One region of the Agromyces atrinae genome, then DNA from elsewhere that is predicted to be linked to it. Evidence: predicted binding sites of a transcription regulator. Region 1 holds the regulator's gene; the other holds the start of a gene.

Evidence for each region. The regulator LexA, encoded in region 1, represses DNA repair genes until DNA is damaged. The targets are predictions, from matches to a motif close to TCGAACANNTGTTCGA.
Region 2: a site for LexA is predicted at 5,407-5,422, ahead of BJ972_RS08390 (HNH endonuclease signature motif containing protein). Genes of this name have one in related genera too.

The regions. Positions count from the first base shown of each region.
Region 1 covers NZ_JACCBI010000001.1:1,004,630-1,019,110, reverse strand. Annotated here, with positions in the region: gene hflX (GTPase HflX) at 1-253, shown strand, start outside; gene BJ972_RS04950 (methylenetetrahydrofolate reductase) at 447-1,439, shown strand; gene metE (5-methyltetrahydropteroyltriglutamate--homocysteine S-methyltransferase) at 1,436-3,772, shown strand; gene lexA (transcriptional repressor LexA) at 3,836-4,528, opposite strand; gene BJ972_RS04935 (LysM peptidoglycan-binding domain-containing protein) at 4,789-5,166, shown strand; gene BJ972_RS04930 (histidinol-phosphate transaminase) at 5,217-6,317, shown strand; gene hisB (imidazoleglycerol-phosphate dehydratase HisB) at 6,314-6,928, shown strand; gene hisH (imidazole glycerol phosphate synthase subunit HisH) at 6,925-7,557, shown strand; gene priA (bifunctional 1-(5-phosphoribosyl)-5-((5-phosphoribosylamino)methylideneamino)imidazole-4-carboxamide isomerase/phosphoribosylanthranilate isomerase PriA) at 7,642-8,388, shown strand; gene BJ972_RS04910 (SseB family protein) at 8,372-9,160, shown strand; gene BJ972_RS04905 (ATP-dependent helicase) at 9,212-13,699, shown strand; gene BJ972_RS04900 (DNA-formamidopyrimidine glycosylase family protein) at 13,686-14,462, shown strand.
Region 2 covers NZ_JACCBI010000001.1:1,750,035-1,764,515, reverse strand. Annotated here, with positions in the region: gene BJ972_RS08405 (NUDIX hydrolase) at 1-9, shown strand, start outside; gene BJ972_RS08400 (NADPH-dependent F420 reductase) at 29-670, opposite strand; gene BJ972_RS08395 (ATP-dependent Clp protease ATP-binding subunit) at 824-3,448, shown strand; gene BJ972_RS08390 (HNH endonuclease signature motif containing protein) at 3,573-5,297, opposite strand; gene BJ972_RS08385 (ArsR/SmtB family transcription factor) at 5,575-5,925, opposite strand; gene BJ972_RS08380 (hypothetical protein) at 5,975-7,531, opposite strand; gene BJ972_RS08375 (ACP S-malonyltransferase) at 7,528-11,280, opposite strand; gene BJ972_RS08370 (MFS transporter) at 11,353-12,588, opposite strand; gene BJ972_RS08365 (YbhB/YbcL family Raf kinase inhibitor-like protein) at 12,799-13,344, shown strand; gene BJ972_RS08360 (GTP-binding protein) at 13,351-14,328, opposite strand; gene ykgO (type B 50S ribosomal protein L36) at 14,380-14,481, shown strand, end outside.

The sequences.
Region 1 (14,481 bases):
CTTCGCGTCCGCGCGCACCGGCGAAGGCGTCGACGAGATCCTCGCGGCCATCACGCGCATGCTGCCCGACCCCTCGATCGACGTCGAGCTCGTGATCCCGTACGACCGCGGCGACCTCGTGTCGAGCCTTCACGAGACGGCCCGCGTGCTCGAGACCGAGTACCTCGAGGACGGCACGCGTGTGCACGCCCTGGTCAGCCCGGAGCAGGCGAACCAGCTCGCCGAGTACGCGCGCGCCCAGCCGGTCGGCTGAGTCCGCCGCCGTCCGCGTCACAATCCGAAACGCGCATTTCCGTCAGAGCCGCTGAGTCGTAGTCTCGAATCACTCGTTGCGAGCACCCCGTGCTCGCCGGAGCGACAGCCGAGCCCGGCATCCGCCCGCGAAGAAACGCCACCGCTCGACATCCGTCGGGCGGGGTCAGTCTCCCTCGCGAAGGATCCCCTCGATGCCCGTCTCCAGTCCCTCGGCCGCCGCCGACGCGGCCTGTCGCCCGCGCGTCTCGTTCGAACTCTTCCCGCCGCGGAACGATGCGGCGGCACTCGCCCTCGGCCGCACCATCGATCGCCTCGCCGAGGCCGATCCCGACTTCATCTCCGTGACCTTCGGCGCGGGAGGCACCTCGCGCGGGCCCTCCCTCACGGTGCTCCGCTACATCCTCGACCACACCGACGTCGAGCCGATGGCCCACCTCACGTGCGTCGGTTCGTCGCATGCCGATGCGAACCGACTCGTCCGTGAGTTCCTCGACGCCGGGATCACGAGCTTCCTCGCGCTTCGCGGCGACCCGCCGAAGGGCGCCGTCGACGGCGACGACGCCATCGGCGATCTCGCGTCGTCCGCCGAGCTCGTGCAGCTCATCCACCGCGTGCAGGAGGAGCGGGAGCCGTTCGGCCAGTCGCGCATCCCGGGAACGCGCGCGAGCGAGATCCGCGACCGTCCGCGCCCCGAGCGCGTCGCCGTCGCGGCGTTCCCGACCGGGCACCCCCGGTCGCGTTTCCCCTCGCAAGACATCGACGCACTCCTCGCGAAGGAGGTCGCCGGCGCGAACCTCGCGATCACGCAGCTGTTCTGGTACGCGGACGACTACCTCGGCTTCGTGGATCGCGCCCGCGCTGCGGGCGTCACGATGGACATCCTGCCGGGCATCATGCCGGTCACGACTCCCGCGCGTTTGCGCCGTCTGGCCGAGCTCACCGGGGTTCCCGCTCCGTCCGACCTCGCGATCGCGCTGCAGGTCGAGCCGTCGGAGGCCGGCCAGCTCGAGATCGGTGTCGACTACGCGGCCCGTCTCGGCAGCGAGGTGCTCGCGGGCGGCGCCCCCGGCCTGCACCTCTACACCTTCAACCGCCACGAGGCCGTCCTCTCGACGATCGACCGTCTCACGGTGTCGACCCCCACCCGTTCCAGCCTCTCCGAGAGAATCGAGTACACGATATGAGCAGCACCCCGTTCCCGTCCGGCACCATCCTCGGCTACCCGCGCATCGGTCGTCGACGTGAGCTGAAGAAGGCCGTCGAGTCGTACTGGGCGGGTCGTTCGTCGCTCGACGACCTCGAGACGGCGGCCGCCGAACTGCGTGCGGTCACGCGTACCCGACTCGCCGGACTCGGGCTCGGTCAGGACGACTCGGCGATTCCCGAGACGTTCTCGTTCTACGACCAGGTGCTCGATGCGGCCGTCGCCGTCGGCGCGATCCCCGCGCGTTTCGAGCGTCTGCGCGAGTCGGACGGCTCGATCGGTCTTCCCGCGTACTTCACGATCGCGCGCGGCGAGGGCGACGACGCCCCTCTCGAGATGACGAAGTGGTTCGACTCGAACTATCACTACCTCGTGCCGGAGATCGGACCCGACACCGTGTTCTCGCTCTCGAGCGATCGCATCGTCCGCGAGTTCGAGGAGGCGAAGGCCGCCGGATTCCTGACGCGCCCGTCGATCGTCGGACCGGTCACGTTCCTCCTGCTCAGCAAGGCGGCGGATGACGCGGGCGCGGGCTTCTCGCCGATCGAGCGTCTCGACGACCTGCTCCCCGTCTACGTCGAGCTGCTCGAGCGCCTCGCCCTCGCCGGCGCCGAGTGGGTTCAGCTCGACGAGCCCGGTCTCGTCAACGAGAGCATCACCGTTCCCCGCGATCAGCAGCTCGCCGCCCTCGAGCGTGCGTACGCGGTGCTGGGCGCGGTCGCCGGTCGGCCGCAGCTGTTCGTCGCGGCCCCGTACGGCAGCCTCGACGACGCCCTGCCGGTGCTCGCGGCCTCGACGGTCGACGCGATCGGCCTCGACCTGGTGCGCGGCTCGCTGCCGACCGGGCTCGACGATGCAGCGGTCTCCGCCCTCGCCACGAAGACGCTCGTCGCCGGCGTCGTCGACGGCCACAACGTGTGGCGCGGCGACCTCGCGGGAGCGTTCGCCGCGGCCGAGGGCGTGCGCGCCCTGAGCCCGAACGTCTCCGTGTCGACGTCCACCTCGCTCCAGCACGTCCCGCACGACGTCGCCGACGAGTCGCTCCTCGATGCTCGCCTCGTCAGCTGGTTGGCCTTCGCCGACCAGAAGGTCGCGCAGGTCGTGGCGCTCGCACGCGGCATCCGTGACGGGGGCTCCGCGATCGAGGCCGAGCTCGCCGCCGCCACCGCCGCTCTCGCCGACCGCGCCGACGCGCCCGGCGTTCGCGACGGCGCCGTCCGTGCGCGCCTCGCCGGCCTCGACGACAGCGCCTTCTCGCGTGGGTCGTACGCCGAGCGCCTCGCCGCGCAGGACGCCGCACTCGACCTCCCGCCGCTGCCGACGACGACGATCGGCTCGTTCCCGCAGACCGGCGAGATCCGCCGTGCCCGCGCCCAGCTCCTGAAGGGCGACATCGACGAGGCCGCGTACCTCGAGCTCATGCGCGACGAGATCCGCCGTGTCGTCGATCTCCAGGAGGAGATCGGTCTCGACGTCATCGTGCACGGTGAGCCCGAGCGCAACGACATGGTGCAGTACTTCGCCGAGAACCTCGACGGCTTCGAGGTGACGCAGAACGGCTGGGTGCAGTCGTACGGCAGCCGCTGCACGCGTCCGTCGATCCTGTGGGGTGACGTGTCGCGCCCGGCGCCGATCACCGTCGATTGGTCGGTCTTCACGCAGAGCCTCACCGAGAAGCCCGTCAAGGGCATGCTCACCGGCCCCGTGACGATCCTCGCGTGGTCGTTCGTGCGCGACGACCAGCCGCTCGGCGAGACGGCACGTCAGGTGGCGCTCGCGCTGCGCGACGAGATCGCCGACCTCGAATCCGCCGGCATCGGTGTCATCCAGGTCGATGAGCCCGCACTCCGCGAACTGCTCCCGCTCAAGAACGCCGACCACGCCGACTACCTCGACTGGTCGGTGGGTTCCTTCCGTCTCGCGACGGCGGGCGTTGAGGCGAAGACGCAGATCCACACGCACCTCTGCTACTCGGAGTTCGGCGTGGTCATCGACGCCATTCAGAACCTCGATGCCGACGTCACGAGCATCGAGGCCGCGCGCAGTCGCATGGAGGTCGTCGACGACCTGCAGTCGAGCGGGTTCGACCACGGCATCGGTCCGGGCGTGTACGACATCCACTCGCCGCGCGTCCCGAGCGTCGACGAGGTGCGTTCGCTCCTCGAGAAGGCCGTCGCCGCGATCCCCGAGCGCCAGGTCTGGGTCAACCCCGACTGCGGACTGAAGACGCGCGGATACGACGAGACGGTGGCCTCGCTCCGCAACATCCTCGAGGCCACGCGCGCCGTGCGCGCACAGCTCGCCGACGCGTAGACGCGATCAGCACGACAGAACGCCCCCGGCTCGGTGCCGGGGGCGTTCTCTCGTTCGTGTCGGTCAGACGGCGCGGAGCACGGCGACGACCTTGCCGAGCACGTCGGCCTCGTCGCCGAGGATCGGCTCGAAGGCACTGTTGCGGGGGAGGAGCCACGTGTGGCCGTCGCGCTGCCGGAACACCTTGACGGTCGCTTCTCCGTCGAGCATCGCGGCGACGATCTCGCCGTTCTCCGCCTCTTTCTGCGCGCGCACGACGACCCAGTCGCCGTCGCAGATGGCCGCGTCGATCATCGATTCTCCGACGACCTTGAGCATGAAGAGCTCGCCCTTGCCGACGAGCTGCCGGGGGAGCGGGAACACCTCATCGATCTGCTGCTCGGCGGTGATCGGGATGCCGGCGGCGATGCGACCGACGAGGGGGACCATCGCGGCGTCGCCGATGGGCGTGCTCGAGTAGGAGTCGACGTCGGTCGTCGTGCCCTCGCTCTGAGGCACGTCGATGAGGATCTCGAGCGCGCGCGGGCGGTTGGGGTCACGGCGGAGATAGCCGCTCAGCTCGAGCTGGTTGAGCTGATGGGTGACGCTCGACAGCGATGCGAGCCCGACAGCATCGCCGATCTCGCGCATGCTCGGCGGATAGCCTCGCTGGCTCACCGACCGCTGGATGAACTCGAGGATGGAGAGCTGCTTCGCGCTCAGGCTCTTGCGACGGCGCGTGCGCGCCGGCCGTTCGGCGTCGGTGTCGTTGCTCACTGGTGTGCCCCTCTCCGGGCTCCGCACGTCGTGGGCGGGCCGAGTGTCAGTGGTCCCTGATCGAATGTCACCAGGTACTCGAAACTGTATCGCCGCCGTTCGACCGAGACAAACATCTCTTCGAGTGTGTCGCGATCTCAGAACCGAAATCTTCCGAAGAAGTACTTGAACTTTCGAATAATCGAAGATAGGTTCGGAATACATCTTCGCATGCGGCTCTCCCGGCCGAGGGCCGCATGCGAACACTCAGGAGGTGTGACATGAGCACGGTTATCGCCAGCAGCCCGTTCGTTATCGGTAGTGGTGTCGACGCAGGTCGATCCGTCGCCCCGCGTACCCGTCTGCGTCTCACGCGACGCGGGCGCATCGTGCTCACCTCCCTGGCCGCAGTACCGGTCGTCGCCGTCGCACTCTTCGCGGGGTTGAGCGCTGTTCCCGCGGTGGCCGGCAGTTCCAGCGCCGATGTCTCGTTCCGCTACGTCACGATCGAGCCGGGTCAGTCGCTCTGGTCGTTGGCCGAGTCGCTCGCGCCGACGGTCGACCCGCGCGACGTCATCGCCGAGATCACGAGCCTCAACGGCCTCACGAGCTCGTCGCTCGAACCGGGTCAGCAGATCGCCGTTCCTCTCGGTTACTGATTCGGGCACGGTCGCACAGAGGCGGCCGTCACGCTCGTTAGGCTGATCGGGTGACTTCTCTCGACGACCTCCCGCTGCGCGACAATCTGCGCGGTAAGACCCCGTACGGTGCACCCCAGAAGACGGTGCCCGTCGCGCTCAACGTCAACGAGAACACGCATCCCATCCCCGAGGCTGTCGCCCACGACGTGCTGGGGCGGCTCGCGGCCGCGATCCTCACGCTCAATCGTTACCCCGATCGTGAGTTCACCGAGTTGCGCGAGCAACTCGCCGCCTATCTCGGCCACGGCCTCGTGGCCGATCAGATCTGGGCCGCGAACGGGTCGAACGAGGTGCTCCAGCACATCTTCCAGGCCTTCGGCGGCCCGGGCCGCTCGGTGCTGAGCTTCACGCCGACGTACTCCATGTACCCGCTTCTCGCGGGCGGCACCGACACCCGGTGGATCGGCGTGCCTCGTGCCGACGACTACTCGATCTCGATCGCGTCGGCGGTCGCCGCCCTCGACGAGCACGACCCCGACATCGTCATCCTCTGCGGTCCGAACAACCCGACCGGCACCCCGCTGTCGCTCGACGTCATCGACGCCGTGGCGTCGCACGCTCGCGGCATGGTCGTCGTCGACGAGGCGTACATCGAGTTCGCCCCCGAGGGCACGCCGAGCGCGCTCTCGCTGCTGTCGAAGCATCCTCGACTCCTCGTGTCACGCACGATGAGCAAGGCGTTCGCCTTCGCCGGGGCACGCGTGGGCTACCTCGCCGCCGACCCGGCGGTGACCGACGCGCTCCGCCTCGTCCGGCTGCCGTACCACCTGTCGGCGTTGACGCAGGCGGCCGCCCTGGGTGCGCTCGCCCACTCCGACGAGATGCTCGCGATGGTCGGCGAGATCCGTGAACAGCGCGATCGCATCGTCGTGCGACTGCGCGAGCTGGGTTTCACGCCTCACGAGAGTGCGAGCAACTTCGTGCTCTTCGGCGGGGTGGACGATCCGCACGCGGTGTTCGAGGCGCTCCTCGACCGCGGCGTCCTCGTGCGCGACGTCGGCATCCCCGGTCACCTGCGGGTGACGGCCGGCACCGAAGCCGAGACCAGGACCTTCCTCACCGCCATCGCCGAACTCGCCGCAGAACGCGGCAATAGGATGACCTCATGACGAGCACCACCCCGAACCGGACCGCACGCGTTCAGCGCGAGACGAGCGAGTCGAGCATCGACCTCTCCCTCGACCTCGACGGAACCGGTACGAGCGACATCGAGACCTCCGTCCCGTTCTTCGACCACCTCCTCACGGCGTTCGCGAAGCACTCGCTGACCGACCTGCGGGTGCGTGCGAAGGGCGACATCGAGATCGACGTCCACCACACGGTCGAGGACATCGGCATCGTGCTCGGACAGGCGATCCGTCAGGCGCTCGGAGACAAGCGCGGCATCTCGCGTTACGGCGACGCCCTCGTCCCTCTCGACGAGGCGCTCGCCCAGGCCGTCGTCGACATCTCGGGCCGCCCGTACCTCGTGCACACGGGGGAGCCCGCCGGTTTCGAGTTCCACCTCATCGGCGGTCACTTCACCGGTTCGATGGTGCGCCACGTGTTCGAGGCCATCACGCTCAACGCGGGGCTGACCGTGCACCTCACGGTGCTCGGCGGCCGCGATCCGCACCACATCGCCGAGGCCGAGTTCAAGGCGTTCGCGCGCGCGTTCCGTCAGGCGAAGGCGCTCGACCCGTTCGTGTCGGGCGTGCCGTCGACCAAGGGCGCTCTGTGAGCGCTCCGCGCGTCGTCGTCCTCGACTACGGCTCGGGCAACGTCCACTCCGCCGTCAAGGCGCTCGAGCACGCGGGCGCCGATGTCGTGCTGTCCTCCGACAAGCGCACGGCGGTCGAGGCCGACGGCCTCCTCGTGCCGGGAGTCGGTGCGTTCTCGGCCGTCGTCGACGCGCTGCTCGCGGTGCGCGGCGACGAGATCATCGATCGCCGGCTCTCGGGCGGTCGCCCCGTGCTCGGCATCTGCGTCGGCATGCAGGTCCTCTTCGAACGCGGCATCGAGCGCGGGGTCGACACCGAGGGACTCGGCGAATGGCCCGGAGTGGTCGACGAACTCGAAGCACCCGTCCTCCCGCACATGGGCTGGAACACGGTCGACGCTCCCGAGAACTCCGTCCTCTTCGACGGCATCCGCGACGAGCGTTTCTACTTCGTGCACTCGTACGCGGCGCGCTCGTGGACCCTCGACGTCCAGCCGCCGTTCCCGCAGCCGCGGCTGACCTGGGCGACGCACTCCGATCGATTCCTCGCCGCGGTCGAGAACGGCCCGCTGTCGGCGACGCAGTTCCACCCCGAGAAGTCGTCGGCGGCCGGCATCCGTCTGCTGCAGAACTGGCTCGGCACCCTGTGACGGTGAACGTCGGCGCGTCGGCGGCCGAGTAAGATTCTGTGACTGTGCCGGCTGAGTCCAACCGGTCAGGATCCGAGGATAGTGATGAGCGAGTTCAGCAGGTCGCCGAAGCTGGTGCTGCTTCCGGCCGTCGACGTCGCGGGCGGTAAGGCCGTGCGTTTGACCCAGGGCGAAACGGGTACCGAGACCAACTACGGTGACCCCGTCGATGCCGCCGCGGAGTGGGCCGACCAGGGCGCCGAGTGGATTCACCTCGTCGACCTCGACGCAGCGTTCGGCCGGGGCAGCAACGCCGGTGTGCTGAAGAAGGCCATCCGTCAGGTGCGCGGCGTGAACGTCGAGCTGTCGGGCGGCATCCGTGACGATGAGAGCCTCGAGAACGCCCTCGAGATCGGCGCCAAGCGCATCAACCTCGGCACGGCTGCTCTCGAGAACCCCGAGTGGGCCGCTTCCGTCATCGCTCGCTACGGCGAGGCGATCGCCGTCGGTCTCGACGTTCGCGGTACGACTCTCGCGGCGCGCGGGTGGACCCAGGACGGCGGCGACCTCTGGCAGGTCATGGACCGCCTCGAGGATGCCGGTTGCGCGCGCTACGTCGTGACGGATGTCACGAAGGACGGCACCCTGCAGGGCCCGAACGTCGATCTCCTCCGTCAGGTCATGGAGCGGACTCACCGACCCGTCATCGCGTCGGGCGGCATCTCGAGCCTCGACGACATCGCGGCGCTCCGCGATCTGGTTCCGCTCGGTCTCGAGGGCACGATCGTGGGCAAGGCGTTGTACGCCGGTGCGTTCACGCTCGGCGAGGCCCTCGATGTCGCCGGCTACTGACGACGGCGCGACGCCTGCGCTCCCGGCCGATTCGGCCGGCCAGCCGTGGGCCGGTCGGTCGTTCGAGGCGAACGCGCACTCGGCGGATGACGGCAGCGCGCCCGCCGAGCTGGTCGACGCACTCGCTCGATTCCGCGGGAACGATGTCGGTGCGTCCGTCGTCGTCGACGCCTTCCGCGGGTCGCGCCTGCTCATACCGCTGCTCGCCGAGCTGGGCGAGTCGGCCGAGGGCGTGCACGGTCTCGCGGCCGACAAGAGCCAGGAGCTCTCGATCGTGACCGTCGCCGGACCGGACGGCCGAAAGGTGCTCCCGGTCTTCAGCTCGGTCGAGGCGATGACGCGCTGGAACCCCGTGGCCCGTCCTGTGCCGGCCGACGGTGTTCGGGTGGCTCTCGCTGCGGCGGACGACGGCACGGACCTCGTCGTGCTCGATGCCGGATCGTCGACCGAGTTCGCGATCCGTCGGCCGGCGGTGTGGTCGATCGCGCGCTCGCTCGAGTGGCGACCGAGCTATGCCGATCCTGCCGTCGAGCAGGCGTTCGCCCGGTCGATCGAGACCGAACTCGCGGTCGTCGGGGTCGATCTCGACTCGGGAGACCCGGATCACCGTCTCGCGGGCCCTGAGCTCCTCGTGCGCCTCCGCATCCTCGCGGGACTCACGCGCACCGAGCTCGACGCCGTGCTCGCGCGACTGGCCTCGCGGTGGGCCGCCGACGACGTGATCGCCGAACGCGTCGACTCGCTCGCCGTGCGAATCGTAGCGGCCGACTGAGCTGAGTGCGAGGCCGAATGCGATGTCGGCCGTATCTGATGTGATGGTCAGATGAGCACCGTGCTCGATCTCTTCACGCCGGCGACGCGAACGTGGTTCGCCGAGTCGTTCGCCGCGCCCACCGCGGCTCAGGCCGAGGCCTGGCAGGCCATCTCGCGCGGCGACGACGCGCTCGTGATCGCCCCGACAGGCTCGGGCAAGACGCTCGCCGCGTTCCTCTGGGCGATCGACCGTCTCGCGCATGATCCCGACCGTGAACCCGGTGCGGGTACCCGCGTGCTCTACCTCTCGCCGCTCAAGGCGCTCGGCGTCGACGTCGAACGCAACCTGAGGGCGCCGCTCGTCGGCATCGGCCGCACCGCCGAGCGCATCGGCCAGCCTCTGCCCGCCGTGTCCGTGGGCGTGCGCTCGGGCGACACCCTGCCCGCGGCGCGGCGAGCCCTCCTGACGAATCCTCCCGAGATCCTCATCACGACGCCTGAGTCGCTCTTCCTCATGCTCACATCGAGCGCGCGCGAGACCCTGCGCCACGTCGACACAGTCATCATCGATGAGATCCATGCGATAGCGGCGACGAAGCGCGGCTCGCACCTAGCTGTCTCGCTCGAACGGCTCGACGCGCTGCTCCCGTCGCCCGCGCAGCGCATCGGACTCTCGGCGACCGTGCGTCCGCCCGAGGCCGTCGCGCGCTTCCTCCAGGCCTCGAAGCCGGTCGCGATCGTCGATCCGCCGAGCGAGAAGAAGTTCGACCTGCGGGTCGTCGTGCCGCTCAGCGACATGACCGACCTGTCGGAGTCGGCCGGATCGATCTGGCCCCGCGTCGAGGAGGCGATCCTCGACGAGGTGCTCGCGCACCGGTCATCCATCGTCTTCGCCAACTCGAGGCGCCTCGCCGAGCGACTGACCGCGCGTCTCAACGAGCTCTACGCCGAGCGTGTCGGCGTGCTCGAGCCGGCGAACGCGGTGCCCGCTGCCATGCTCGGCGGGGCGGGGCAGACCTCGGGCGCCGAGCCGCTCCTCGCCCGGGCCCACCACGGGTCGGTCAGCAAAGAGGAGCGCGCCGACATCGAGGCCGACCTGAAGTCGGGCTCGCTGCGCTGCGTCGTCGCGACGTCGAGCCTCGAGCTCGGTATCGACATGGGTGCGGTCGATCTCGTCGTGCAGGTCGAGTCGCCCCCGTCGGTCGCGAGCGGGCTGCAGCGGCTCGGTCGTGCAGGCCACCAGGTGGGCGAGGTCTCACGCGGTGTGCTCTTCCCCAAGCATCGTGCCGACCTCGTGCACTCGAGCGTCGCGGCGGAGCGCATGGTGGCCGGGCTCATCGAAGAGCTCACGGTGCCCTCCAATCCTCTCGACATCCTCGCTCAGCAGACGATCGCCGCGTGCGCGCTCGACACGCTCGACGTCGAGGAGTGGTTCGACCTCGTGCGCCGTTCGGCACCGTTCGCCGCCCTCCCGCGCTCCGCCTTCGATGCCACGCTCGATCTGCTCGCCGGTCGCTATCCGTCCGATCAGTTCGCCGAGCTCCGCCCCCGCATCGTGTGGGACCGCGAGGCCGGCACGATCACGGGTCGGCCCGGCGCCCAGCGGCTCGCGGTCACGAGCGGTGGCACCATTCCCGACCGCGGTCTGTTCGGGGTCTACATGGTCGGCGAAGCCGGGCCGGGTCGCCGTGTCGGTGAGCTCGACGAAGAGATGGTCTACGAGTCACGCGTCGGCGACGTCTTCGCTCTCGGTGCGACGAGCTGGCGCATCCAGGAGATCACGCACGATCGCGTCGTCGTGAGCCCGGCGTTCGGCGAGCCGGGGCGGCTGCCGTTCTGGAAGGGCGACGGCATCGGGCGTCCGGCCGAGCTCGGCCGAGCGATCGGGGCGTTCATCCGCGAGACGCTCGCGGCCGACTCGTCGGCCGCCGCCCAGCGGCTCGCCGCCATCGGTCTCGACACGAACGCCGCCGAGAACCTCATGACATACCTCACCGAGCAGCGCGCAGCGACGGGGCGCGTGCCGAACGACGAGACCCTCGTCATCGAGCGATTCCGCGACGAGCTCGGCGACTGGCGCGTCGTCCTGCACTCGCCGTACGGCATGAAGGTGCATGCACCCTGGGCGCTCGCGATCGGAACGCGTGTGCGCGAGCGGTTCGGGGTCGACGCCAACGCCGTCGCGAGTGACGACGGCATCGTCATCCGTGTACCCGACACCGAGAGCACGCCTCCCGGCGCCGACCTCTTCCTCTTCGAGACCGATGAGATCCTGCCCATCGTCACGGAGCAGATCGGCGGCTCTGCCCTCTTCGCGTCGCGATTCCGGGAGTGTGCCGCTCGTGCGCTCCTGCTCCCGCGCTACAACCCCGGCCGACGCTCACCGCTCTGGCAGCAGCGCCAGCGAGCCAGTCAGCTCCTCGACGTCGCTCGTGACTACGCCGACTTCCCGATCATCCTCGAGACGATCCGCGAGTGCTTCCAGGACGTCTACGACGTCCCCGCGCTCCTCGACCTCACCGGGAGGATCGCCAGTAGGGAGGTGTCCGTCGTCGAGGTCGAGACGCCGCTCGCAAGCCCCTTCGCGTCGAGCCTGCTGTTCGGCTACGTCGGCGCGTTCCTCTATGAGGGCGACTCCCCGCTCGCCGAGCGTCGCGCCGCCGCGCTCTCGATCGATCCCGCGCTCCTCGCCGACCTCCTCGGAACGGTCGAGCTGCGCGAGGTCCTCGACCCGTCGGTCATCGAGACGACCGAGAGCGAGCTGCAGCACCTCGCGGAGAACCGGCGGGCACGTGGAGCCGAGGGGATCGCTGATCTCGTGCGCGACCTCGGCCCCTTGACGGTCGAGGAGATCGGGCTGCGCGTGGAACCCGGAACCGAGGTCGCCGAGGCCCTCGCCGACCTCGCGCGCGCGAAGCGCGTGGCCGAGGTGGGTTTCGCGGGTCGCTCCTGGTGGATCGCGGTCGAGGATGCGGCTCGGCTCCGCGATGCCCTCGGAGTGCCGGTCCCTCCGGGCGTGCCTGCCGTCTTCGGTGAAGCCGTCGCCGACCCGCTCGGAGACCTCGTGGGCCGCTACGCGCGCACCCACGGTCCGTTCGACGCGAGTGCCGTCGCCCTCCGATTCGGTATCGGCACGGCGGTCGCTCTCTCCGCTCTTCGCCGACTGGCCTCCGAGCGCCGTGTCGTCGAGGGCGAGTTCCGCCCGACCGGAACCGGGTCGGAGTGGTGCGACGCCGAGGTGCTGCGCCGACTCCGACGTCGGTCCCTCGCCGCGCTCCGCAACGAGATCGAGGCCGTGCCTCCGCAGAGCTACGCACGGTTCCTGTCGTCGTGGCAGAACATCGGGGGAGGGCTGCGCGGACTCGATGGCGTGCTGTCGGTCGTCGAGCAGCTCGAGGGTGTCCGGCTGCCGGCATCGTCGTGGGAGACACTCGTGCTCCCTGCTCGGGTCTCCGACTACCGGCCCGCGCTGCTCGACGAGCTGACCGCGACCGGTGACGTGCTGTGGGCCGGCGCGGGCGGCATGGCCGGCAACGACGGCTGGGTGAGCCTGCACCTCGCCGACTCGGCGGCGCTCAGCCTGCCGATCGGCGCCGATGCGAGCGACCTCTCCGACCTGCAGCGCGAGATCGTCGCGCAGCTCGGAACCGGGGCAGGCTACTTCTTCCGTCAGCTCGCCGATGCCGTCGGTGTCGACGGTGACGACGAACTCGTCGACGCCCTGTGGGACCTGGTCTGGCGGGGCACGATCACGAACGACACCCTCGCGCCGCTCCGCGCCCTGCTCTCCGGCGGCTCGACGACGCACCGGCAGGCGCCGGTCACTCCGCGCGCGCGACCCGGGCGACCCGGGCGACCGAGCAGAGCCGGCGCACGCGCGCAGCTGCTCGCCCGCACGGGGCCGCCGACCGTCGGCGGTCGCTGGTCGATCCTTCCGCTCGCCTCGACCGACGCGACCGCGCGAGCCGCCGCGCTCGGTGAGACCCTCCTCGACCGCTACGGCGTGGTGACCCGTGGCTCCGCCGTCGCCGAGTCCATCATCGGCGGCTTCGCGCTCGTCTACCGCACCCTCGGCGGGTTCGAGGAGTCGGGCCGCGCCCGGCGGGGCTACTTCGTGGAGGGGCTCGGCGGCGCCCAGTTCGGAGCACCCGGCGCGGTCGACCGGCTGCGGGCTCCGGCGAAGCCGCAGGCGGTGGCGCTCGCCGCGACCGACCCGGCGAATCCGTTCGGCGCCGCCCTGCCGTGGCCCGCTGTTCCCGGAGAGGGCACGCATCGACCCGGTCGGAAGGCCGGTGCCCTCGTCGCTCTCGTCGACGGCGAGCTCGTGCTCTACCTCGAACGCGGCGGGCGGTCGGCTCTCGTCTTCTCCGACGACGGCGAGGTGCTCGAGCGCGCCGCTGCCGCTCTCGCCGCCCTCGTGAGGCTCGACGGCATCGGCATGCTCCGCGTCGAGACGTCGAACGGAGACTTCGTCATCGGGTCGGCCCTCGGTGCGGCCCTGCGGGCGAACGACTTCCGAGAGACACCGAAGGGGCTGAGGATCAGTGCCCGAGGGTGACACCGTCTGGCGACAGGCTCGCCTGCTGCGCGACGCGCTCGTCGGGCTCGAGCTCACGAGCACCGACTTCCGCATGCCGCGCTTCGCGACCGTCGACCTGAGCGGGCGCGTCGTTGACAGCGTCGACAGCCGCGGCAAGCACCTCCTCGTACGTGCGGGCGATGCCGTCATCCACTCGCACCTCAAGATGGAGGGCATCTGGGACGTCTACCCGGCCGGGGCACGGTGGCGGAAGCCGGCGTGGAAGGCCCGCGTCATCCTCCGGAACGAGCAGGTGGATGCCGTGGGCTTCGAGCTCGGAAAGCTCGAGGTCATCGCGCGCGACGACGAGCACGATGCGCTCGGCTACCTCGGCCCCGACCTCCTCGGACCCGACTGGGATGCCGCCGAGGCCGTGACGCGGCTCGGAGCGAGTCCCGAGGCGGAGGTCATCGTCGCGCTCGCCGAGCAGCGCAACCTCGCCGGCCTTGGAAACGTGTACGTCAACGAGCTGTGCTTCCTCCGCGGCATCCGGCCCGACCGTCCGGTCGCCGACGTCGACCTTCCCGCACTCGTCGATCTCGCACGCCGCGTGATCGTCGCCAATCGCGATCGACCCGAACGGGTGACGACGGGTGATCTGCGCCGCGGACGTCGTCTCTGGGTCTACGGACGCGGGGGAGAGGCGTGCCTGCGATGCGGCACCACCATCCAGCGCGGAGAGTTCGGCCGCTCGGCGCTCGAACTGCGCGTGACGTACTGGTGCCCGTCGTGCCAGATCTGAGGGGTGCTCGAGCGCGCCC
Region 2 (14,481 bases), 750 kb from region 1:
GGCCGCTGAGCGACGCCGAGCACCGCGACTACGGCAGGCGGTTCGCCTTCGCGAGGTTCGCGACGAGCTCGTCGCGGTTCTGGCGCACGACGTAGGCCGGGCGGTCGCGCTCGACGCGCCACGAGTCCTCGAGGGCACCGATGTTGACGGTGTCGAAGCCGAGCTCGTCGTAGAAGCGGGTGATGAACTCGATCGCATCGGCGTGGTCGCTCGCCGTGGCGAGGGCGCGGCGGTCGGGCGTTCCCGCGGGAGTGCCGTCGGTCGGGATCGTCGCGGCGACGATGTGGTTGAAGCCCTTGACGACCTTCGACTCGGGCAGGTGCGCCTGCAGGAGCGACGATGTCGTCGTCTCGCCGCGGTCGAGGGCGTCGATGTGACCGTCGCGCTCGAAGTAGTAGTTGTTCGCGTCGACGACGATCTTTCCGGCGAGGGGAGCGACGGGAACGTCGCGGTAGTTCTTGAGGGGCACGGCGACGAGGACGACGTCGCCCGCCGCTGCGGCTTCCTCGGCGGTCGCGGCTCGCGCCTTCCCGCCCAGTTCGCCGATGAGGTCGCCGAGCGTCTCCGGTCCGCGCGAGTTCGAGATGACGACGTCATATCCCGCCGCGATCGCGGCCCGCGCGACGTTCGATCCGATGTGTCCTGCTCCGATGATTCCGAGTGTTGTCATGTTCGGGACAACGGTGCTCGCGCGCATGAATTCCTGGATGTCGGCAGATGACAGCAACCTCTCGGGAAGAAATCGACGCACGCCGGGAATACCCTCGCCCCGCTCGCGTTGAAGTTGAGCGTAAGGCACTCAAGTTTCAACCCAGGAGGTTTCGTGCCCGAGAACTTCACCCCCGAGAACGCTGATTCCCGCCCCGACGACGGCAACTCGTTCGACGACTTCCTTGCGCGCTACCTCGACGGCGAGCGTGCTCGTGCGGCACGATCCATCGACCTGAGCCGCTTCCTCACCGCGCGGACGCAGAGCATCCTGCAGCAGGCCGGGCGCTTCGCGCTCGAGCGCGGTCAGACCGAACTCGATGCGCTGCACATCGTGCGCGTGATCGTCGAGGACGAGACGGTGGCGCAGGCCATCGCACGAATCGATGTCGATCCCGAGCGCATCGTCACGGCCGCCGAGTCGCGTCTGCCCGCGGCATCCGAGGGCTTCGAGGCCGGCGACCCCCGCGCTCGGGCCGCGACGATCACCCCGTCGGCGAGCCGTGCGCTCTTCCACGCGTACCAGGTGGCGCGCTCGTCGGGATCGACGTACATCGACCCCGAGCACCTCTTCTTCGCGCTCGTGCTCGGTCAGGATGCCCCCGCGGGCCAGGTGCTCGCGCGCGCCGGCGTCACGGCTGAGGCACTCACTCAGGGACTTCGCGACGGCGTCGGCGACGAGCAGAACTTCACGGCGACGGATGACGGTGAGGCCGCCGCGCCCTCGGACACCCCGATGCTCGACCAGTTCGGCACCGACCTCACGGCGCTCGCCGCGCTCGGATCTCTCGACCCCGTCATCGGGCGCACCGACGAGATCGAGCAGGCCATCGAGATCCTCTCGCGACGCACGAAGAACAACCCCGTGCTCGTCGGCGAGGCGGGAGTCGGTAAGACCGCGATCGTCGAGGGGCTCGCTTCGGCGATCGTCGACGGCGAGGTTCCCGAGCAACTGCGCGACAAGCGCGTCGTCTCGCTCGACCTGCCCGCGATGCTCGCCGGCACGCGTTACCGCGGCGACTTCGAGGAGCGACTCACGAAGCTGATGGACGAGATCTCGGCGCACCGTGACGAACTCATCGTCTTCATCGACGAGGTGCACACCGTCGTCGGTGCCGGTGGAGCGGGCGATGGCGGAATGGACGCCGGCAACATCTTGAAGCCGCGTCTCGCGCGAGGCGAGCTGCACCTGCTCGGCGCGACCACGCTCGCGGAGTACCGCCGCATCGAGAAGGACCCGGCGCTCGAGCGTCGCTTCCAGCCCGTGCGCGTGGGCGAACCGTCGATCGAGGACGCCGTGCTGATCCTTCACGGACTGCGTCCTGCATACGAGGAGCACCATGGTGTGACCTACACCGACGAGGCGCTTCGTGCATCGGTCGAACTCTCGGCCCGGTACCTCGGCGACCGCGTGCTGCCCGACAAGGCCATCGATCTCATCGACCAGGCGGGGGCACGACTGCGCCTGCGCCTCGGGCGTCAGGTCGACGTGAGCGGGCTCATCGAGCAGCTCGCCTCGCTCGAGGGCGCCAAGAATGCGGCCGTCTCGGCCGAGCACTACGAGGAGGCGTCGCGGCTGCGCGACGAGATCGCCGGAGTGCAGGCGAAGCTCGACGAGGCCAGTGCCACGGGTCGCGCTGCGGCGTCGTCGCCGGAGGCCGTCATCGACGAGGCGCAGATCGCTGCGGTGATCGCGCGTGCCACCGGCATCCCCGTCAGCCGTCTCACCGAGGGTGAGCGCGAACGTCTCGGACACCTCGAGGCCGAACTGCACGCCCGCGTCGTGGGGCAGGATGACGCGGTCGCCGCTGTCGCGAAGGCCGTGCGTCGCAACCGCACCGGCATGGGCGACGCGCGTCGACCGGTCGGGAGCTTCCTCTTCCTCGGCCCGACGGGTGTCGGCAAGACCGAGCTCGCGAAGGCTCTCGCCGAGTCGCTCTTCGCTGACGAGTCGGCCGTGATCCGCTTCGACATGAGCGAGTTCGGCGAACGGCACACCGTGTCGCGTCTCGTCGGTGCCCCTCCCGGATACGTCGGATACGACGAGGCCGGACAGCTCACCGAGCGCGTGCGGCGCAACCCGTACTCGATCGTGCTGTTCGATGAGATCGAGAAGGCGCACCCCGATGTGTTCAACCTGCTGCTGCAGGTGCTCGACGACGGTCGCCTCACCGACGGCCAGGGTCGCGTCGTCGACTTCAGGAACGCCGTCATCGTCATGACGTCGAACCTCGGTTCGGAATTCCTCGCTTCGCGTTCGGGTGCACTCGGATTCGTCGCGCAGGCGGATGCCGCCGCCGGAGGTTTCGCGTCGGAGAAGGACCTGCGCGATCGCGTCATGGGCAAGCTCCGCGAGGCGATGCGACCGGAGTTCCTGAACCGTATCGATGAGATCGTGCTGTTCAGGAAGCTCGACACGGCACAGCTCTCGTCGATCGTGCGCCTGCTGCTCGGTGCGACGTCGGCGCGGCTCGCCGCTCGAGAGATCGACTTCTCGGTGACGGATGCCGCGGTCGACCTCATCGCGGAGATCGGATACGAGCCCGAATACGGCGCCCGGCCCCTGCGTCGCGTGATCCAGCGCGAGGTGGATGACCGCATCGCCGAACTCGTCGTGAGCGGTGAGCTCGGAGACGGTCAGGCGGTCACCGTCGACGCGCACGAGGGAGCGATCTCGGTTCGTGTCGCGCGCGCTGGCCGGTTCGCGAGCGGTGCGCAGTTCGGGGCACTCGCCGCGTAGGCGTTTCGCTCCCGCGAGAGGGTGCTCGTCGCCGGCGACTCGGTCGCCGCGACGGCACCCTTTCGTCGTCTCTGCTCCGTCATCTCCATCTTTTCGTCTTTCCGTTGCCGTCACGTCGTCGCCATCATGTCGTCGCCATCACGTGGGCACGGTCATTGCGGGCGCGCCTGCGAGCATCGGCGCGTGCTGGCGCTCGGGCTGCGGCTGAGACCGTGGCGTGGACTGGCGGTGGTTGTGCTGCGGCATTGTCTGGTGCTGCGGGGTTGCCTCGTACTGCGGGGTTGCCTGGTGCTGCGGGGTTGCCTGGTACTGCGGGACGGCGGCGGGTGGAGGGCGCGCGCGTGAGGCCTGAACCTCCGCGCCGTGGAGTGCGTGATGGATCAAGGTGGACCGGGGGTGTGAACCAGGTCTGGTTGCCGTCGATGTGAATCTTCCAACCATCCGCATGGACGCGATGGTGATGGAACGAGCACAGCATGATGCCGTTGCTGAGGTCGGTCGGGCCGTTGTCGCGAGTCCACCATCTGATGTGGTGCGCTTGGGTGTGCGAGGGCGGCATTCCGCAGTCGGGCCACGCGCATCCGCCGTCGCGCTCGGTGAGTGCGATGCGTTGCGCAGGGGTGAAGAGGCGGCGATCTCGTCCGAGGTCGAGCACTTCGCTGTCGCCCCCGAGGACGAGCGGGATGACTCCGTGCGACGCAGCCATCCGTCGTGCCGTCGCAGCGGACACCGGGGTGGAGATGCCGTCGATGGTGGCGTACCCCGAGCCGCGCTTGTCGATCGGTGTCGACGAATCGGCCTCCGGTGCGAGCGAGTCGAGCGAGTCGATGAGGTCGGCGTAGTCGATACGTGCGACGACCGTCGCGGCGCGCAGAGCGGGTGGTGCATCAGTAGACGCGAGCGAGAGCAGTGCGATCGCCGTCAACGCATCGGCCCTGATCTGACCGAGGGAGCGTGTCTCGCGAGTCGTGGGATCGGTGTCGCCGTCGTCGCCAGTACCGAGAGGGGTGGGAACGCTGCCGCCCTCAGGGCCTGTCGATGGCCGGGGTTCACCGCGACTCTCGTGCAGGGCTGCTCCGACGAGAGCGTTGATGGCTGTCTGGATGGGCGCGCCGTTCTCGGGGTCGAAGGTGCCCGTGAGGCGGATGAGTCCGTTGCGGTCTTCGCGAATGGTGAGGCTGCGGGCAGCGCGGAGCGCGTCTTCGCGCGGCTCCACCCCGTCGGGGTCGAGGTGCGCCTCGAGACGCTTGATCAGGCGTGTGATGCCGTCGGGCCCGACATGACGGGCGCGTTCGACGAGGAAGCCTTCGGCGTCGTTGAGTTCGTCGGTGCTGGCGCGGAGCGCGATGCGGTCGAGGAAGGTGCTGATGAGCGCGGCGACCGCGAGAGTCATCCGCCCGCCTGCCAATGCGGCAGCAAGGATCGGATGGCGAGCGGGTAGCCGTTCGCCGGTGAAGGACTGCCGCGGCGCGGTCGCGACTCCGACGGACACGATGCGAGAGGCGGCCCCGAACCCGGTGCCGAGGGTTGCCGCGATGAGTCGCGTAGCCGACGAATACCCCTCGGAGCGGGCCAGATCGTCGTCGTCGCCGGTGGAGCGCTCTGCGATGCCGTGCGCGACGCGAACCTGCAGCGCGTCGAGCTGTCGAGAGAGGTGGGACAGGGACCGCTGCACCCGGAGTAGACCCGCCGCGCTCATCGACATCACGTCGTCAGAGGCATCCCACTCCGACGAGCCCCACGGGTCAGAGTTCACTCGCACGCCGCCGATGAGCGCGCCGGCCCACGCATCGGCGACCGAACCGCACGCGTCGAGCAGCGGGTCGACCGCCTCGGGTGTGGTGCTCATGCGTGTGCCATCCTCTGATTTCAGAACAGATACGACAGGCACGACGTACTTTCAGTGTACCAGATAATGGAGATATGTTCTATTGGATCGCAAGATTAGAGCGTCTAATTAGAAGATGTATACGAAGAATCGCACCGAAGTACGAGCGGGTTGGGGCGGAAGAGATGGCGCTGCTGGCAAGGGTGGAAAAGATCGACAGTAGAGCGGGCGACGCGGTGAGGTGATCTGAGCTGCCAACCCAGCCGCCCAGCGCAACCGCCCCCAGTCGCCCCGATTCCTACAGGCTCTGACCGAGGCTGTCGACGACGGCCGCGATTCGCTCTTCGTTGCGGCGGTAGTGCGTCCACTTGCCGATGCGTGTCGACGTCACGAGCTGCGCCCTCTCGAGGACGCTCATGTACGACGAGACGGTGGACTGCGCGAGTCCTGCCTTCTCGGTGATGTGGCTCACGCACACGCCGACTTCATCGGGATCGGCGATGGCCCGCTCGGCGTCGAAGTGCGCCCGAGGCTCGCGCAGCCACTGCAGGATCTGCAACCGCACGGGATTCGAAAGCGCCTTGAAGACCTCAAGGGTGTCGTCGGTGAGTCCGGCCGGTGCTTCGTCGACGGTGACGCGCGGGGGCATGGGTGTCCTTCGTGGTGGCTCGATCAATCGGAATATATCGATTCATAGATTACACCGAGGCGGGCGATGGTTCGCCGTCCTCCCGGGAGAATTCGGGCCGTCCGCCAGTGACGCCGTCCCGCGCCGAACGGCCCGGCTCCGACCCACCCGCGAACGAGAACCGCCCCAGCACCCCCGGTTCCACGCTGTCGGGTGCTCGCATCCGCAACGCCCACCCCACGAGGGCGTGGTCGAGCATGTAGAGGCGCGCTGACTCCATCCGACCGCCGGGGGAGAGGTGATCGACGACCCAGTCGTACGGCGCGCGCCCGCCGTACGCGGGGTGCGGCGAGGAGAACAACTCGCCGGCCCCGAGTTCGGCCGCGATGTTGAGCGCATACGCGAACGGATACGGGCGATTGGCGCGCCCCTCCGCTGTGAGTTCGAGCGACGGGAAGGCGCCCACCATCCGGTCGAGCATCTGCTCGGTGATGAGGTCGGCGCGTCCCGTGAAGTACGCCAACTGTGCGAGGTACGGATACGAGATGCCATACAGGAAGTAGTCGCGCCCCGGGTCGATCGTTCGCCACTGCGCGACGAGCGGTTCGACGAAGGCATCCAGATCGGGCACGTCGTCGTCCAGCCGGCCGAGGTTGTGCAGTGCCACCACGTAGTAGAGCGCCATGTGCGTGCGCTCGACGGGCTCAAGCTCGGCCATCAGTCGGGAGGCCTCGGCGATCCGATCCCGCGGCACCCGACCTCCGCCCGCCACGGCGACCGCGTTGAGCATCGTGAGCAGCGGGTAGATCGCGACGAACTGTGCACTCATGGGGCTCGGGAACGCCGGGTGGATGCCGATGCGATCGGCGTCATCCAGCGCGGCGAACACGCCACCCACGGCATCCGTTTCGCCGCTACGTAGGGCATCGCCCCGCCTCAGGAGGGCGATCGCGGAGACGAGCGTCGCCCCGCCCCTCCCGCGGAAGAACGGCGCAGGGATGCGGGGGAGGGATGCCACGGCCTCGGCCACGCGATCCCGGCCGGGGGTGACGAGCCGGTGTCCGATGTCGGCCTGGCCGAAGGCGAGGAAGACGGCCGTCCAGGCGGCGACGCGCTCGTAGTCCCCGTGCCGCCCGTGATTCTCGTCCTGGATGCCATCGGGCTGGATGAGGTCGACCGCGGCGAGGATCTCGGCGGGCAGATCGCGTGCACCGGGCGCGTCGATGACGAGCGACGCATCGACGCCGAGTTTCGCCACCGCGCTGAGCAGGATGCAGCCCGCCGTCACCCGCGAGTACGGGTTCGCGATGGCTCCGAGCGCGACCCTCGCCCGCTCGACGCGAACCGCGACCTGCGCCCGGGTGAGCGACTGCGCGGGGTCGGTCACGTCGAGAGCGAGCTCCGCCACGGCGCGCGAGAACGTCGAGTACGGGCTCGCATCATCGAGCCGCGCGCCGAGCACGTCGAACGACCGCCGGATCTGCGCCGCCGCGACGCTGTCGTACCCGACCGGGTGCTGACCGAGACCGATGCCGCGCACGATGCGGCTCCAGGGCGTCGCGAGCACGCGCGCTTCGACCGACAGGTCGGCGAGCCCGGAGATTGGCGGTGAGATGAGTCGCGTCATCGTGCGAACACCTCCGAACGGACATCCACCCCGAGGAACTCGGTGCGGGTGCCCTCGAGCATCTCGAGTGCCCAGTTGAGCCACTTGATGCCCTCGCAGTAGATCGCGATCGGTCGTCGCTGCACGTCGGGCGAGTCGACGAGAGTGCCCTCGATCTCCGAGCTGAAGTGAAACGGCGGCATCGCGGTGAAGTGCGTGCCCATCGTGAAGACGAACCGCGTGATCCAGTGCGGGTCGTCCGCATCGTGATCGGATGACTCGCCGGCCCGCACGTACACGGTCGACATGACGTCTGCGAAGTGGTCCTCGATCCCGCGGGGGTGATCGCGGTCGATCGGTCGCCCGTGCTCGACGGCATCGCTCACCCGGTACGCACGCTGGTACGGGTTGTCGTCGTGGAACGCGATCGAGATCGAGGGTGTGCCGTCGGCCGCGGACGAGACATCCAGATCGAACAGCTCGTTGTGCATCTCGTCGTAGTGCCCGATCGAGTTGTGCCACGGCTTGTTGTCGTACATCGGATCGTCGCGGGTGTCGGCGCCATCGCTCCGATAACCGATCGCGCGCGGGTCGAGGAACTTCAGGCGGATCGACTCGGCGGTGATGTCCGAGAGCGCTCGGGCGACGCGGTCGTCGCTCGCCCCCGCCTGCATCAGCTCCTGAGCGCGGAGGAGGGGAGCGCTGTCGCCGATCTTGATGTTCTCCGTGTTCGTGTCGCCGATGACGAGCGAGTGGAACCGCGACTCGAGCACGCTCGCATAGGCGGGGTTCGCTCGGAACTCCGACAGCAGCGCGCGGTAGTTGCGGTACGGGCGCCCGTTGATGACGATCCGCTCCGAGTCGAGCAGAGCAGGCCCGAACGTGCGGGGCGCGGTCTGGCGACAGAGGTCGAGGCGGTCTTCGATCTTCCGGAAGTACTGCTCCTCGATCGTCGCGCCCGGTGACGGCGTGCGGCGTTCGGAGTGCACGTTGCGGTGCACGAAGCCGATGATCTCCTCGTACAGGCGCGCGATGATCGCGGCGGGCGGCGTGTGCTCCCGCACGTACTGACCGACCTCGTCGCCCGCGACGTAGCTCATCTCGTAGATGACCTCGCGGCAGACCCGCTCGCCGCGGGCCTGATCGGGCAGGGTGATCTCGCGTTCGACGACGTCGTAGACCTCGGGGAAGAACGGACGGAGCGCATCAGGCAGCGCGGCCAGGTACTCCGCCTGACGCTTGGCCTTCGTGAAGGGAGGAAGCATCGGACCGGTTCCGGCCGGGTCCCAGCGCGCGGTGGTGAGCGCCTCGCTCAGCACCTTGCGAACGAGCACCTCATCACCGCCGTCGCGTCGGAAGAAGATCGTCATCGATTCGCTGCCGCCCTCGCCGAAACCGACGACCGTCTCGCCGGCGTTGACGTAGGAACTCACCGTCGTGTGCAGGAGGTTCCGGCGCCGGGCGTACGCGGCGGTGGCACGCCGTTCCGGCGACGAGGTCAGGAGCACGCGCGAGTCGGCACGATCGAGCGCGGGATTGAGGCCCGCGTGCCAGAACTCGTCGGCGGCGCGCACCACGATGACGGCGTTCGCGTGCGGGGCCGTGTCGAGACGGGCGAGGCGGCTCGCCGATCCGAGCGCGATGACCGTGCACGACGCGTTCAGGTGGATCGACCGACGCCCGCCGCGTGCGTGACCGCGTTGGAAGACGGCGACAGTCGCCGCGTGGAGGTCGTGTCGTGCGAGGACGGGCGCTCCGTCGGGTGAGAGCAGAGGCAGGGTCGCGTCGCGAATCCGTTCGCACAGGCGAGCGACGAGATCGCTCGTCCGGCTCTCAGGCGAGCGCGGCGCGATGACGTGGGCCCCGAGCTCGATGACGTCACCGGGGTCGACGGCGCCGCCCGCGACGAGTGCCAGCAGCCATCCGACGGGGTCGCTGCCGTCGAGGAACACGTGACTCTGACCGACGAGCCCTCTCCGGTGCTGCTTCAGCAGCTCGAACATCGTCACCTGATGGATGATGACGTCGATCATGTCGGCGTGCGCGATGGTCGCACCGAGGCTTCTACTCGGTCGGTCCTCGCGGCGGAGGTGATCGACGATCGCGTCGCGCAACCGCTGGGCGGCCGGCTGCGAATCGAGGAGCTCGCGAGCGGCTCGCGCGGTCTCGCTCGCACGCGCTCGCCGAGGTCGTTCGAAATGGATGACGAGCGCTTCGGTGTCCTCGGTGGCCGAGACCTCGCGGTCGCGTATCGTGCCGCGCGCCGTGAGTATCCGCAGTTCGGTGTACGCGCGTCCGAGGCTCCGCCGCGAGCCCACCAGGCGCTTCTTCTGCCGGGCGTTCACCACGAGTTCGCCCGCGCCGAGGTGATGGCGGTGGGCGAGTGTGAACTGCAGCGTCTCTCGGAACTCGCGGAAGGCGGACGGCTCGGAGTCGTGTTCGGCGGAGGCGGCCAGGGCGCACGCCGTCGTCGTCAGATAGCGGGCGAACGCCGGCTCGTTCGCGGCGAGGCTCGTGAGATCGCGGAGCAGGGTGATGTCGCGACCGTCGGGGTGCGCGGTTGCACCGGAGCGCAGCGCGTCGATCGTGTGTGTCAGCCGGCCCGCGAGCGCCGCTCCTGAGACGATCCGCGAACTGTCGGCGGCGTCGCTCCCCATGACGGCTGCCGGACGTGACGCGTTGTCGCGCAGGAGGTCGAGCGACTTGCCGCCTCGACCGATCTCGATGACGAGGTCGGGGCGCAGGTCGTCGATGAGTTCGACCGTGCGCTGCGAGTGCATGACCTCGTTCGTCATCGCGAGCACGGCGCCCCGAACGTGGTCGCCCGTCAGCAGGAAGCCGCCGCCGCTGTTCGAGATGAGCGGGGTGTGCGGAGCCCGGATGTCGATTCCGTGCGCATCGATGAAGCGATCGAGCGCCTCGCGGGCTCGCGTCATCTTGCGCGAATGGGCGAGGAACCGCGTCGGTTCCTTGAGCTCCTCGGCCGAGACTTCGGGGAAGGACCGCAGGATGTCGGCGAACGACGGAATGAAGCTCGAGCGTACGTAGACGTTCGCCTGGTGACGGGAGTACCGCTTGTGCAGTTCGATGCTGTCGTCGTGGTGTTCGACGGCGTACGCCAGCACGCGCTCGAGAGCGTCGGGAGCGCCTCGCAACGCGATGACGTGCGCCGGTTCCGCGACCGGCGGATGCGACGACGAGTACGTCGGCATGTACTGCTCGAGGGCGTCACCGAACGTGCCCGACGCGCGCTGGTTCGCGGCGGCGAGCAGGAGCGGAGTGAATGCGCGGGCGAGGATGACGCCGTTGCCGATCGTCAGAGAGCCTGCCGCGACCGCCGAGGCGAGCATGCCGAAGCTCTCGCCGGTGAACGCCGTGAAGATCGGGTGGCCCGCGCGGCGGCCGCGCTCGACCAGATCGGTGTGGATCGCGATGTTGTGTGTGAGGACGGCGGCCCCGATGAAGCCCTGGCGCTCGACGGGGTCCGCCGGCAGATTCGCCGGGGTCAGTGCGAGCGACGATGCGGACGAGAGTCCGAGCGCCGCAGCCGCTTCGTCGTAGACCGCCCCGACGCTCGTGAACCCCGACCCGATCGTCTCGAGTCCGACTCCCCGGTAGGCCGCTCGACTGCCGAGTCCGGGGAAGAAGCCGATCGCCGTGAACCGCGCGCTGTCACCCGACGCTCCCGCACCACGGTCGACCGGCGTGATCGTCGAACTCGTCGTCTGAGAATGCCCGTGCGGGTCATCCCGTCTCTCGGTGTGCAACATGGTGTTCCCCTTTTCTCACCAGATGTGTCGTGAATGGATGACGGCCGGAACGCGTTCCGACAGCGGGTTCGATCAGTGCGGCTGCTGCTCGCGCGCCGGGTTCGCGCCGACCGAGACATCCGGACCGGCATCCCTCGGCTCGGCGGACGCGGCGGCGATACTCGCCGGAAGGAGCACGAGCAGTGCGGCGACGGCGAGGCCGGCCCCGACCCAGAGCGGCGACACGAAACCGAGGCCGGCCGCGATGGTCACCCCGCCGAGCCAGGCGCCGAGCGCGTTGCCGACGTTGAGCGCCGCGATGTTCGCGCCCGACGCGACCGTCGGCGCGTCTCCGGCGAACCGCATGACGCGCAACTGCAGACCGGGAGCGGTCGCGAATCCGACCGTGCCGAGCAGGAAGATCGTGACGAGCGTCGCCCAGATGCTCGCTGCCGTCAGGGCGAAGACGACGAGCACCACTGCGAGGAGTGCGATGACGATGAGCAGTGAACGGTCGAGAGCGCGGTCGGCGAGGCGACCTCCGATGAGATTTCCGATGAACGTGCCGACGCCGAAGAGGAGCAGCAGCCACGGCACCGCGGCGACGCCGAAGCCCGTGACCTCGACGAGCGTGAACGCGATGTAGGTGTATGCGCCGACGAGCCCACCGAACGTGAGGATGCTGACAGCCGCCGAGAGCAGCACCTGCGGGCGACGGAGCACCCCGATCTCGGAGAGCAGGCCCTTCGACTCGGGTGCCGGCGAGCGCTTCACGAGCAGTTGGATCCCCACGAGCGTGATGACGCCGATGGCCGTGATGGCCCAGAACGTCGCGCGCCAGCCGTACTGCTGGCCGACGAAGGTCCCGAAGGGGATGCCGACGACGTTCGCGACCGTCAGGCCGGCGAACATGAGAGAGATCGCTCCGGCCCGGCGATGGGCGGGCACCATGTCGGCGGCCACGACGGCGCCGACGCCGAAGAACGCTCCGTGGCAGAGCGCAGCGATGATCCGCCCGACCAGCATGATCGCGTAGGTCGGTGCGATGGCCGAGATCAGGTTGCCGATGATGAAGAGCACGACGAGCCCGACGAGAACGCCCTTCCGCTCGCGCCGGGAGACCGCGGCGGTGAGGGCGATGGCGCCGACAGCGACGCTCAGCGCGTAGCCGGAGACGAGGTGCCCGGCGACGCTCTCGCTGACGGCGAAGTCGGTCGCGATCTCGGGAAGGAGGCCGACGATCCCGAACTCCGTGAGGCCGATGCCGAACCCTCCCAGCGCGAGAGCGATGAGCCCCGCGGGTAGAGCCGTGGTCTTCTGCTGGGTCATGACATGTCCTCCGTGTGTGCGGCGTTCGCCGATATCGACAAATCGGAGATTAGCGATATGTCGATCACGAGGCAATGGTTTCGCTCGATGTGTGACGTGCCGCGTCGCCCGGTGACGGCGCTCGCGACCGATCGCCTCGAGTCGTTGACCTCACATCGTCATATCGGTAATCTCCGATGCAATCACTCACGCCTCGAACGGAGATCCCTCGTGACCACGCCCCATCCGACATCCGCCCTCCCCGCCGCCCCGGCGTTCTCGCTCGTGAGCGAGACGGTCACCGCGGGCGGCTCGTGGCCCGAACCGCAGTTCTCCGGCATCTTCGGGGTTCCCGGCGGGCAGGACCGCTCGCCGCAGCTCGAGTGGACGGGTGCGCCTGCCGAGACGAAGAGCTATGCCGTGACGATCCACGACCCCGATGCGCCGACCGGGTCGGGGTTCTGGCACTGGGCGGTCGTCGACATCCCGGCATCCGTCACCGAACTCGCGGAAGGCGCCGGCGGTGAATCGGGGGAGGGGCTCCCGGCCAGTGCGTACCAGCTGCGGAACGACGCGGCGGTCGCGCGCTACATCGGTGCGGCGCCGCCCGCGGGCGATGCGCCGCACCGCTACGTCGTCATCGTGACGGCTCTCGACGTCGAGCAGATCGGCGTCGGGCCCGACGCGACGCCCGCGCTCCTCGCGCTCACGCTCAATGCCCACGTTCTCGGGCGCGCCGTGCTCGTGGCGACGGCTCAGGTTCCGGCGCTCGTCTGACCCGGGTCAGTGCTCGTCGTGAACCCAGAGCGGCAGGTCGTCGGCTCCTGATCGCCAGGCGCCGGCGCCCTGCAGCCATTCGTCGTCGGTGAGTGCCGCGGCGTCGAGGGCCGTGCTGAGGCCTGCGGCATCGAGGTCGAATCCGGTGAACGCGATGTCCTGCCCGATGGCCGCGATCTCGGCGACGACCTCGTCGGCCGGCAGCGGGTCGAAGGCGATCACGGCGCCGACCTGATTCCAGAACGCCGACCGCTCGGGCCGGGTCGAGAAGCGGCAGAAGCCGCCCGAACGGATGACGCGGCCGAAGCTCTCCGATCCCAGGTCGTCCTCGATGAGCTCGAGCAGTCGCCCCGTGTGGAACGGTCGCAGGTTCTCGTAGCGGAACGTCGTCACGCGCGGGTGCGTCAGGTGCGGGTCGGCGGTTCCGCTGAGCACACGGCTCCAGCCGGGGCGCTCGGCGTGCGGCGTGGCGCTCTCCGTTCTCACGAGCCGATGCAGCGATCGGTGGCCGGGTGCGATCACGACGTGCGCCGTCGGGTTGAGGGCGCCGAGGAGTGCGAGCGTCGCCCCGCGTTCGTCGTCGCCGAGCCGTGTGATTCCGTCGACGACGAGGAGGTCGGCGAATTCGACCTGCGCGGCGAAGAGGTGTGACCGCGCAACGACCTCGCGTTCCGCGACGGGTTCGTAACGGCTGTCGTGCAGACGGTCGACGAGGGTCGACGCTTCGATGGCGGTGATGATCGTCGCCGGCATCCCGTCGGATCTCTCGCGCAGCTCGCCGATGAGGCTCGTCGACTCGGCGAGGCTGCTGCACGAGACGACGTGGTTGCCGGGTGCCGAGCACGCCTCGACGACCATCGCTCCGATGTCGGCTGCCGTCGCCGGAATGCGGATGACGGAGAACGCGTCACGCGGATCGAGGCGACGGATGAACCGCTCGCGGGCGTCGCGATCACCGAGGAGCAGGACGACGTGTTGCGACATGGGCGACCGCCTTCTAATCTAATGAGAAACGTTCTCATTAAGGAGAGACTAATGAAGGTCCGCGCATCACTCAAATCACTGAAGAACCAGCCCGGGGCCCAGGTGGTGCGTCGCCGCGGGCGCATCTACGTCATCAACAAGCTCAACCCGCGC